Regions from separate parts of the Microbacterium sp. NPDC012755 genome, predicted to be linked through region 2. Evidence: riboswitches for the same ligand, from Rfam matches in the RefSeq annotation. Region 2 holds a riboswitch; the other holds the start of a gene.
The links. Region 2 has a riboswitch for thiamine pyrophosphate ahead of ACFY5A_RS03185 (ECF transporter S component). Riboswitches for the same ligand answer to the same signal wherever they lie in the genome.
Positions count from the first base shown of each region.

Region 1: another riboswitch for thiamine pyrophosphate. It lies ahead of thiM (hydroxyethylthiazole kinase); the one in region 2 lies ahead of ACFY5A_RS03185 (ECF transporter S component).

Region 1 is NZ_JBIBCT010000002.1:265,848-271,178, forward strand. Features, by position in the region: gene pheT (phenylalanine--tRNA ligase subunit beta) at 1-1,471, shown strand, start outside; gene ACFY5A_RS18460 (DUF402 domain-containing protein) at 1,509-2,225, shown strand; gene ACFY5A_RS18465 (NAD-dependent epimerase/dehydratase family protein) at 2,308-3,273, shown strand; TPP riboswitch at 3,297-3,391, shown strand; gene thiM (hydroxyethylthiazole kinase) at 3,381-4,229, shown strand; gene ACFY5A_RS18475 (bifunctional hydroxymethylpyrimidine kinase/phosphomethylpyrimidine kinase) at 4,226-5,331, shown strand, end outside.
Region 2 is NZ_JBIBCT010000001.1:668,334-673,664, reverse strand. Features, by position in the region: gene ACFY5A_RS03195 (ABC transporter ATP-binding protein) at 1-718, shown strand, start outside; gene ACFY5A_RS03190 (D-alanyl-D-alanine carboxypeptidase) at 812-2,362, opposite strand; TPP riboswitch at 2,445-2,556, shown strand; gene ACFY5A_RS03185 (ECF transporter S component) at 2,547-3,194, shown strand; gene ACFY5A_RS03180 (ABC transporter ATP-binding protein) at 3,191-4,651, shown strand; gene ACFY5A_RS03175 (energy-coupling factor transporter transmembrane protein EcfT) at 4,648-5,331, shown strand, end outside.

The sequences.
Region 1 (5,331 bases), on a different contig from region 2:
CGTCCTCATCGAGGCGGCGACGTTCGACCCGGTCACGATCGCGCGCTCGGCACGTCGTCACAAGCTGCCCAGCGAGGCATCCAAGCGCTTCGAGCGGGGCGTCGACCCGCTGATCCCGTTCGTCGCGGCCCGCCGCGCCGCCGACCTCATGGTCGAGCTCGCCGGCGGCACGCTCACCGAGGAGGGTGGCGCGCTGTTCGCCGAGGTCTTCGTCGGCGAGATCGACCTGCCCGCGGGCTTCGTCGAGGGGCTCATCGGCGTGGACTACACGGATGCCGAGATCTCGGGCGCGCTCGAGACGATCGGCGCCGAGGTCACCGCGACCGACGCCGGCTGGACGGTCATTCCGCCCACCTGGCGCCCCGACCTCACGGACAAGTGGACGCTGGCCGAGGAGGTCGCGCGCATCCACGGGCTCGACCGCATCCCGTCGGTGCTGCCCACGCCGCCCTCCGGCCGCGGACTCACCGCGCACCAGCAGGGTCGCCGCCGCGTCGCGAACGCGCTCGCATCCGCAGGACTCGTCGAGACGTCCGCGTTCCCGTTCACGAACGAGGCGCAGAACGATCTGCACGGCTCCGCCGCGGGCGAGCACCTGCCCAGCATCCGCCTGGCGAACGCCCTCGACGGCCAGGCGCCGTACCTGCGACGCTCGCTGATCCCCGGACTGCTGCAGATCGCGCATCGCAACATCTCGCGCGGCTTCACGGACCTCGCGATCTTCGAGACCGGCGTCGTCTTCCTGCCCGAACCCGGCGTTGTCTACGGCACCGACGAGGTGCCGCCGCTCGGCGTGCGTCCGTCGGACGAGACGCTCGCAGAGCTGAACGCGTCGATCCCGCCGCAGCACCGTCACGTCGCGGCGCTGTTCACGGGCAACGTGTCGGCGCGCCAGCCTGGCCGAGCGGCCGAGGCGGCCGGTCTTTCCGAGGCCCTCGACGCCGTGCGCGTGATCGCCGCGGCGGCGGGCGTCGAGATCGACGTGGTGCAGACGCAGCGCGCCGCGCTCCACCCCGGCCGTGCCGGTGCGCTCCGCATCGGGGATGTGGAGGTCGGCTACGTCGGCGAGCTGCACCCGGCGGTCTCCGAGGACGCCGACCTGCCCGGTCGCGCGACGGTGCTCGAGCTCGATCTCGACGGCATCCTCTCGCTCGCCGGGGGAGGAACGGTCGCGGCCTCGCTGTCGACCTTCCCCGCGGCGACGCAGGACGTCTCGCTCACGGTGCCCGCGGAGGTCCCCGCTGGGGATGTCCGTGCCGCTCTCATCGAAGGGGCGGGGCCCATGCTCGAGTCCCTGCGCCTGGTCGACGACTACCGCGGCGAGGGCGTTCCCGAGGGGTCCAAGAGCCTCACGTTCGCGCTGCGCTTCCGCGCCGACGACCGCACGCTGACCGCGGCGGAGGCCACGGAGGCCAAGCTCGCCGGTGTCGCGGTCGCGGCGGAACGGTTCGGCGCCGCGCTGCGCGACTGAGCCCGGTTCCGGTACGGCGCCGGGGTAGCGTGTCGGGATGAGCATCCTCCCGCACAGCACCCCGGCGGCCGTTCCCGAGGGCGTCCGCCCGCTCGGCGATGGTCCGTTCCTCGCGCCCGGAGAGCAGATCGACTGGCACTACCGGGCGCCCGGCTGGCAGCCGGGAGACCCCTCGACGATCAGCCCCATGCGCGTCGTGCGCGACGATGAGCGCGGGCTCGTGGCCTGGCTCGCCTCCGGCACGCTGCAGGAGGCTCAGGGGACGGTCACGGGCGAGCGCGTGCGCTCGATCCCGCTGGAGCGGCGCTGGCTCGACGGCCGCACGAGGATCGTCGAGGCATGGTGGGGCGGCGGCAGCCTGCGCATCGCTCCGGCCGGAGCACCCTGGTCGGTGTGCCTGTTCTGGACGCACGCGGATGACGGCGACTGGCGCTTCGACGGCTGGTACGTGAATCTGGAGAACGCCCATCTGCGCACCGACCGCGACACCTACTCCTCGGATCACATCCTCGACGTCTGGATCGCGGCGGACCGCACGGTTCATCTCAAGGACGAAGACGAGGTCGCCGCGGCGATCGTGCAGGGTCGCCTCACCCGCGAGCAGGCCGCGCAGATCGAGAGGCATGCGGATGCCGCGATCCAGTCCTTCCACGACGGCGACTGGCCCTTCGACCCGGAGTGGGTCGCGTGGCGCCCCGACCCGACGTGGACCCTCCCCGAGCTTCGCGGCCTGGAGGAGCTGCGGCGCCCTTGAGGTCGGCTCCGCTGCGGTGTCTGTGCTCTGCTCTGGGCGGAACGGGCTTCCGCGCGGAAGCGGATGCTGATGACATGGACGCATGACGACTGCTCTGATCCTCGGCGGAACCGGCTGGCTCTCCGGGCGCATCGCGCGACGGCTGATCGACGACGGCGTCGAGGTCACGTGCCTCGCCCGTGGCACACGCACGGGGCCGAGCGGGGCTGCTCTCGTGCGGGCGGACCGGGATGATCCCGACGCGTACGCGGAGGCGGCCGTGCGTGACTGGGACCGTGTGATCGACATCTCCTCCCGTGCCGACCATGTCGTCGCCGCCGTCGCGGCGCTCGGAGACAGAGCCGCACGCTGGACGTACGTCTCGTCGATGTCCGCCTACTCCGACGACGTCACGGTCGGCGCCGACGAGTCCGCTCCGCTGCACATCGCCGCGGAACCGGGGGATGAGTACGAGTACGGTCCGCAGAAGGTCGCCGCGGAGGACGCGGTTCGCACGCTCGCAGACCGGACGCTCATCGTGCGCCCCGGACTCATCGTCGGCGCGGGCGACCCCAGCGATCGCTTCGGATACTGGGCCGCGGCGTTCGACCGCGCGGGCGACGGCACGGTGCTGCTGCCACCGACCGAGGGGCGCACGACGCAGGTGATCGACGTCGATGACCTCGCGGCGTACGTGGCCGCCACGACGTCGACCGGTGCGGTGAACACGGTCGGCGACGAGCATGCGCTCGGCGAGGTGCTCGCACTGTTCCGCGCGGCGGCGGGGCACGACGGCGACACGGTGTCCGCCGAGGAGGAGTGGCTCGTGGAGCACGGTGTCGAGTACTGGATGGGGGAGCGCTCGCTGCCGCTGTGGCTGCCGGCGGAGATGACCGGTTTCATGACGCGCTCGAACGCCGCCTATCGTTCCGACGGCGGGACGCTGCGTCCGCTCGGGGACACCGTGGACGCGGTTCTCGCGGACGAACGAGCACGCGGCGTCGACCGCGAGCGGCGCGCGGGGCTCACCCGGGCCCAGGAGCTGGAGCTGCTCGCCGAGCTCGGGTGATCCGCGCTCTTCGCTAGACTGCGAGCAGTGACACGGGGTGCCGCATCCGCGGCTGAGAACAGACCCGTCGAACCTGATCTAGTTAGCACTAGCGAAGGGAATGTCGCATGAGCGATCTTCTGCGTCCTGCATCCGCCTCCGACCTCGTCTCCGAGGCCGCCACGCTGCTGGGGGTGCTGCGAGAGACGCCTCCTCTCACGCACTGCATCACCAACGCCGTCGTCACCGGGTTCACGGCCAACGTGCTCCTCGCCGTCGGCGCGGCCCCCGCGATGGTCGACATCGTCGGCGAGGCCGGGATGTTCGCCGGCGTCGCCTCCGGCCTGCTCGTGAATCTCGGCACGCCGAACCCCGAGCAGCGAGCGGCGAGCCTGGAGGCGGCGGCCGGAGCCGCGGCGTCCGGCACGCCCTGGGTGCTCGACCCCGTCGCCATCGGCGCGCTCCCGGTGCGCACGGCGCTGGCGCAGGAGCTCGTGGCGCTGCGCCCGACGGCTATCCGCGGCAACGCCTCGGAGATCCTGGCACTGGCCGGTCTCAGCGCAGGCGGTCGAGGGGTCGACGCCACCGACACCACGGATGCCGCCGCCGACGCCGCGGTCGCGCTCTCCTCGCGCTTCGGCAGCATCGTCGCGGTGTCGGGGCCGGTGGACCTGATCACCGACGGGGAGCGCGTGCTGCGGCTCGCGAACGGGCACGAGCTGCTCACCAGGGTCACGGGAGGCGGCTGCGCTCTCGGCGCCGTCATGGCTGCGTTCCTCGGGGCCGCACGGACCACGGGAGCCGATGCGCTCACGGCGGTCGCCTCGGCCAGCCTCGTCTACACGATCGCCGCCGAGCGCGCCGCTGCGGCATCCGCAGGCCCGGGCAGCTTCGCGGTCGCACTGCTCGATGCGCTCGCCGCCGTGCACCCTGACGATCTCGCCGGAGCGGCGCGCGTCGAGGGTGGCGCGCTGTGATCGCCGACCTCTCCCTGTACCTCGTCACCGATCCGGGGCTGTGCGGAGAACGCGGCGTCGTCGAGACCGTGCGGATGGCCGTCGACGGGGGAGTGCGCATCGTGCAGCTGCGCGACAAGCGGGCGACGGACGCCGAGACGACCGCGCAGCTCGTCGAGCTCTCCCGGGTGATCGACGGTCGAGCGCTCCTCGTCGTGAACGATCGTCTCGACGCCGCGCTCGCCGCTCGTACCGCGGGCGCCCGCGTCGACGGCGTGCACCTCGGACAGGGGGACTCCTCGGTGCTGCGCGCCCGTGCCGCACTCGGCCCCGACGCCCTCATCGGTCTCACCGCGAACAGCCCTGAGCACCTCGCCGCACTCGGAGAGCTGCCGGAGGGCACAGTGGACTACCTCGGCGTCGGCGTCATCCGACCGACCAGCACCAAGCCCGACCATCCGCCGGCACTCGGCATCGAGGGCTTCGCGGCGGTGGCTGCGGCCACTCCGCTGCCGTGCGTGGCGATCGGCGGCGTCGGCATCGACGACGCCGAGCCCCTGCGCGAGGCGGGCGCCGCCGGTCTCGCGGTCGTGTCGGCCCTGTGCGCCGCCGATGATCCGGCAGCGGCGGCGCGAGGATTCCTCCGCCGCTGGCGTGCAGCGGGGGTGCCGCGTGTGCTCAGCATCGCCGGCAGCGACCCGTCGGGAGGGGCGGGCATCCAGGCGGACCTGAAGTCGATCGCGGCGAACGGGGGATACGGCATGGCCGTCCTCACCGCTCTCACCGCGCAGAACACGCAGGGCGTCAGCGCCGTGCACGTGCCGCCGACGGAGTTCCTGCGCGCGCAGCTCGACGCGATCTCCGCCGACATCGTCGTGGACGCCGTGAAGATCGGCATGCTCGCCGACGCGGAGGTCATCGGCGCCGTGGCTGACTGGCTCGACCGGGTGCGCCCGCCGATCGTCGTGATCGATCCCGTCATGGTCGCCACCAGCGGGGACCGCCTGCTCGACGCGGCGGCCGAGCACGCGCTGCGCGGACTGCTGAGCCGTGCCGACGTCGTCACCCCCAATCTCACCGAGCTCGCCGTGCTCACCTCCCGTCGGATCACAGGTTGGGAGGA
Region 2 (5,331 bases):
GGACATCGCGGACATGACCCGCGACGACCTGCGCTCGCGCACCGGAATGGTGCTGCAGGATCCGTGGCTGTTCGCCGGGAGCATCCGCGAGAACATCCGCTACGGCCGCTCCACGGCGACCGACGACGAGGTGCTCGCCGCCGCGAAGGCGACATACGTCGACCGGTTCGTGCACGCTCTCCCCGAGGGCTACGACACGGTCCTCGATGAGGACGCGTCGAACGTCTCGGCCGGCGAGCGCCAGCTCATCACCATCGCCAGGGCGTTCGTCGCGCAGCCGTCGATCCTCATCCTCGATGAGGCGACGTCGGCGGTCGACACCCGCACCGAGCTGCTGCTGCAGCACGCGATGGCGGCGCTCCGAGAAGGACGCACGTCCTTCGTCATCGCGCACCGCCTGTCGACCATCCGTGACGCCGACCTCATCCTCGTGATGGAGCACGGCGACATCGTGGAGAAGGGCACGCACGACGAGCTCATTGCCGCGCAGGGCGCCTACTGGCGTCTGTACCAGTCGCAGTTCGAGCAGGCCGCGGCCGACATCGACGCCGAGGCGGCGCTCACCGGAACGACCCCCGTGGTCGTCACCGGCGACGCCGAGGCCGAGGCGGATGCCGCGCGCGTCGGCGCCTCGGTCGGCGCGCAGAGTCCGGCAGCGGAGGTCGCCTCGGCGGAGTCGCTCATCGAGCGATCGGACTCCGGCGACAACAGGGCCTGAGTTCACCGCGAAAGCCCCGCCCCGGTCACTCGGGGCGGGGCTTTCGCGTGCGACCTGGGGCCGTGCGCCCTGGGCCTGTGTGCCTGGCTCCGACTAGCGCTTGTCGGAGGTCAGACCGAAGAGCTCCAGGGGGTGGGTGAGACGCCACCAGGCACTGGGCCCCTCGAGCTTCTTCTTCAGAGTGAGCGTCGTCGTCGCCGTGTCGAGGGGGCCGGCGACGGTCAACGTGCCGACCTCGGCGCCCGCCTTGCTCTTCTCGCCCAGGTCGAACTCGGGCGTCGCCTCCGCCGCGGCGGCGTCCCACAGCACGACCTCGGCGTCGGCATCCGTCACGATCTCGGTGGACGCACCCCACAGGGTGTCCACCTCTCCGACGACGGTTCCCTTCGCCACCGCGGGGGTCTCGGCCTGCAGCGCGTCCTCGACCTGCGAGAACAGGGATCGCGTCGACGCGAGACGCATGTCGTCATCGGCCTGCGTGAGCACCGAGGCGTAGAGATGCACGGTCGTGCCGTCGACGACCACGTCCTTCGCGGTGAGCAGATTCCAGCTCTCGTGAAGGGTGCCGGTCTTGATGCCGACCACACCGGAGTCCGACAGCATCCCGTTCGTGTTCTTCACGAGTCCGGCGCCCGGCAACTCGACCGAGGGCGTGCCGACGATCCCCGCGAACACGGGGTTCTGCATCGCCCGCTCCGCCACGGCGATCAGCGCCTCGGGGGTCGCCGTGTTGCGCTCGTCGAATCCGGAGGGCGAGAGGATCGTGATGCCCTGGATGCCGCGATCTCTGAGCCAGGTCGCCGCGGCGTCGGCGAAGGCCTTGTCCGAGCCCCAGATCTCCTTCGCGAGGCGGTCGATGTAGTTGTTCGCCGAGCCGAGCAGGATGCCCTGCAGCATCTGGAACTCCGTCAGGGAACCCCCGACGGGCACGTCGAGCGCCGACTGGTCGCTGCGCTTGTACGCGAGATACGACTGACTGTCGGCCTTGGTGAACGAGAAGGACGGGCCCTGCTCGCCGACGGCGAGCGGCATCTGATCCAGCACCATGAGCACGCTGACCACCTTGGTGATGCTGGCGATGACGGCCGGATCCGGCGACGAGGCGACCGTTCCGATGCCCTGGATGCCGACCGCCGCGCTGCCCTGCGTCGGCCACGTGATGGCCGCTGCCGGAGCGGCCGTCGCCTGGAACTCCGCCGTCTTCACGGTCGGCGCGACCTCGTGCAGCGGCCACAGCAGGGTCGTGCCCGCGTAGGAGGCGGCCAGTGCGGCGAGGATGCCGATCGGCACGAGCACGCCTGGACCCGCCGCGGCGGGGCGCAGCCGGGCGCCCGTCCAGAGCGCGGCCCCTGGTTCGCGCACCTGATCGCCGTCGAGCGTCGCCGTCGGGGAGTGGTCGGCGACGGATGCCGCATCCACCCAGGTGAGCGCGGTCGCCGCTCCGCCCTCGCTCGCCCACTGAGCGGCGGGGGCCTCTGCGTCCGCGACCAGCTGCTCCAGTTCGGAGTCGTGAGCCGCGGCATCCGGGATCGCTGGGACCCGGTCGAGCTCCGCGTCGATGGCCGACGTGTCCGCGTCTGCGGCGGCGTCGATCGGGGCATCGCCCAGGGGAGCGGTGGCCTCGGCGGAGTCAGGAGCGGTCACCTGCTTACGGTACCGAACTCTCCCGTGAGAACCGCGGTGCCGCAACAGGGGAGCGCGGAGTGTCGGCACTGGGTATGATCGAGAGCACAACCACGGGAGTCCGGCGAGCCGGGCTGAGAGGGAGCGAATCGCGCTTCGACCGTCGAACCTGATCCGGATCATGCCGGCGCAGGGAGGAGTTCAGATGAGTACGTCCACGCACCGGTCCGGCACCGAAGCGGCATCCACGGCCACAGGCCTGCGCAACGCCCAGCTCTGGCGGTGGCGCGTCGTCGACATCGTCGTGGCCAGCGTCGTCGCCGTCGCCTGCGCGGCGATCTTCCTGCTCTGGAACGTCGGATACGTGACCCCGAGCGGGGCCCTCGAGGCGCTGCTCCCCGGCGTCCAGGGACTGCTCGCCGGTCCGTGGCTGATCGCCGGCGTCCTCGGCGGGCTGATCGTCCGCAAACCCGGCGCCGCGCTCTACACCGAACTGGTCGCCGCGATCATCTCGGCGCTGATCGGCAACGCGTGGGGGCCGCTGACCATCGTCTCCGGACTCGTGCAGGGCATCGGCGCCGAGCTGATCTTCCTCGTGTTCCTGTACGGCGTCTGGCGTCTGCCCGTCGCGATGCTGGCCGGCGCCGGCGCGGGGCTCGCGTGCGGCATCAACGACCGCATCCTCTGGTACCCGGGGGCGGACACGCTCTTCACCGCCGTCTACATCTCCTCGACGACCATCTCCGGTGCGGTGATCGCCGGGCTCGGCGCCTGGCTGATCGCCCGCGGACTCGCCGCCACCGGCGCCCTGAGCCGGTTCGCGGCCGGCCGCGAGGTCACCGCACGAGTGTGATCGCCCGGGTGAACCCCGCCGCGCTCGATGCGCGCGGCTGGGGATGGCGCTACGCCACCCGGCTGCGCTGGGCCGTGCGCGAGGTCGAACTGCGAATCGAGCCGGGGGAGCGGGTGCTTCTGCTCGGCGCCTCCGGCTCGGGCAAGTCCACGCTGCTGCAGGGCTTCGGTGGCGTGCTCGGCGGCGCCGACGAGGGGGAGACGCACGGAGCGCTCCTCGTCGACGGCGTTCCCGCGACGGAGAGCCGGGGCCGCGTCGGGATGGTGCTGCAGGACCCCGACACGCAGACCATGCTCGCCAGGGTCGGCGACGACATCGCCTTCGGATGCGAGAACCTCGGCGTGCCCCGCGAGGAGATCTGGCCGCGGGTGCGCGAGGCGATGGATGCCGTCGAGCTCGACGTGCCCCTCGACCGCTCGACAGCGGCACTCTCGGGAGGGCAGAAGCAGCGGCTGGCGCTGGCGGGCGTGATCGCCATGCGCCCCGGAGCGATCCTGCTCGACGAGCCGACCGCCAACCTCGACCCCGAGGGGGTGCGGGATGTGCGGGATGCGGTCGCCGCCGCCCTCGACGCGACCGGGGCGACCCTCGTCGTGATCGAGCACCGCATCGACGTGTGGCTGCCCCTGGTCGACCGGGTCATCGTGCTCGGCGCGGAGCCCGAAGGCACCGTCGTCCTGGCAGACGGGACTCCCGACGAGGTGCTCGGCGCGCGCGGCGCCGAGCTCGCCGCCTCCGGGGTCTGGGTGCCCGGTCATCCGCCGGCCGTTCCCCCTCCGCCGGCGCACGGACCGGGTGAGCTCCTGCTGCGGGCGCACGCCCTGACTGTGGCGCGCAGCCGCGGCATCCCGGTCGCCGGTCCCTTCGACCTCGACGTGCACGCGGGGGAGGCGATCGGCATCACCGGCCCCAACGGGGCGGGCAAGTCGACCTTCGGGCTCACGCTCGCGGGTCTCATCCCAGCGGAGAGCGGGCGGGTCGTCGCCTCGGCGGCGCTGTCGTCGGGGTCGGGAGACGACCCCTTCCGCTGGACGTCCCGCGCGCTGCTCACCCGCATCGCGACGGTGCTGCAGACCCCCGAGCACCAGCTCCTCGCGAAGACCGTTCGGGAGGAGCTCGCCGTCGGCCCCCGCGCTCTGCGGCTGGACGAGGCGGAGATCGCCCGACGTGCCGACGAGCTGCTGGAGCGTCTGCGGCTGACCGCGCTCGCCGAGGCGAACCCGTACACGCTGTCCGGAGGGGAGAAGCGTCGTCTCACGGTGGCCGCCGCTCTCGCCACTCGCCCGCAGATGATCGTGCTCGACGAGCCGACGTTCGGGCAGGACGCCACGACCTGGGCCGAGCTCGTCGCGATCATCGCGGGCCTGAGAGACGACGGCGCCGCGATCGTCGCGATCAGCCACGATGAGGCCGTGCTGCGCGCTCTGCACGCCCGCAGGCTCGAGGTGGGCGCATGATCGACCCGCTCACCGCCCGCATCGAGCGCCGCGGTCCCATCGCTCCGCGCTCGGCGCTCGCCAAGCTCGCCGCGGCGCTGCTCATCGCGGTTCCGCTCATCCTCTCGATCGACGTGGTGTCGGCATCCGTCGCCCTGGTCCTGGAGATCCCGCTGCTGCTGCTCGCCGGCCTCGGCGCACGCGAGTTCTGGACCCGCACCGCGGTGCTCTGGATCGCGGCGCCGCTGAGCGCGGTCACGATCGCCCTGTACGGAGCGCAGAGCGGCGAGGTGCACTTCGAGTGGCTGCTGATGAGGGTGAGCGACGGATCGCTCGCGCTCGCCGCCGCCACCGCGGTGCGCGTGCTGGCGATCGGCCTGCCCTCCGTGGTGCTCTTCGTCACGGTCGATCCCACCGACCTCGCCGACGATCTGGCGCAGCGGCTCCGGCTGCCCGCGCGCTTCGTCGTCGGAGCCCTCGCCGGAATGCGGATGCTCGGACTCCTCGCCGACGACTGGCGGGCTCTCGCGCTCGCCAGGAGGGCGCGAGGCGTCGCCGATCAGGGTCGTATCCGCCGCACCCTCGGCATGGCGTTCGCGCTGTTCGTGCTCGCGATCCGCCGCGGCTCCTCGCTCGCCACGGCGATGGAGGCCAGGGGATTCGGGGGAACGGGTCCGCGGTCGTGGGCACGGGAATCGGTG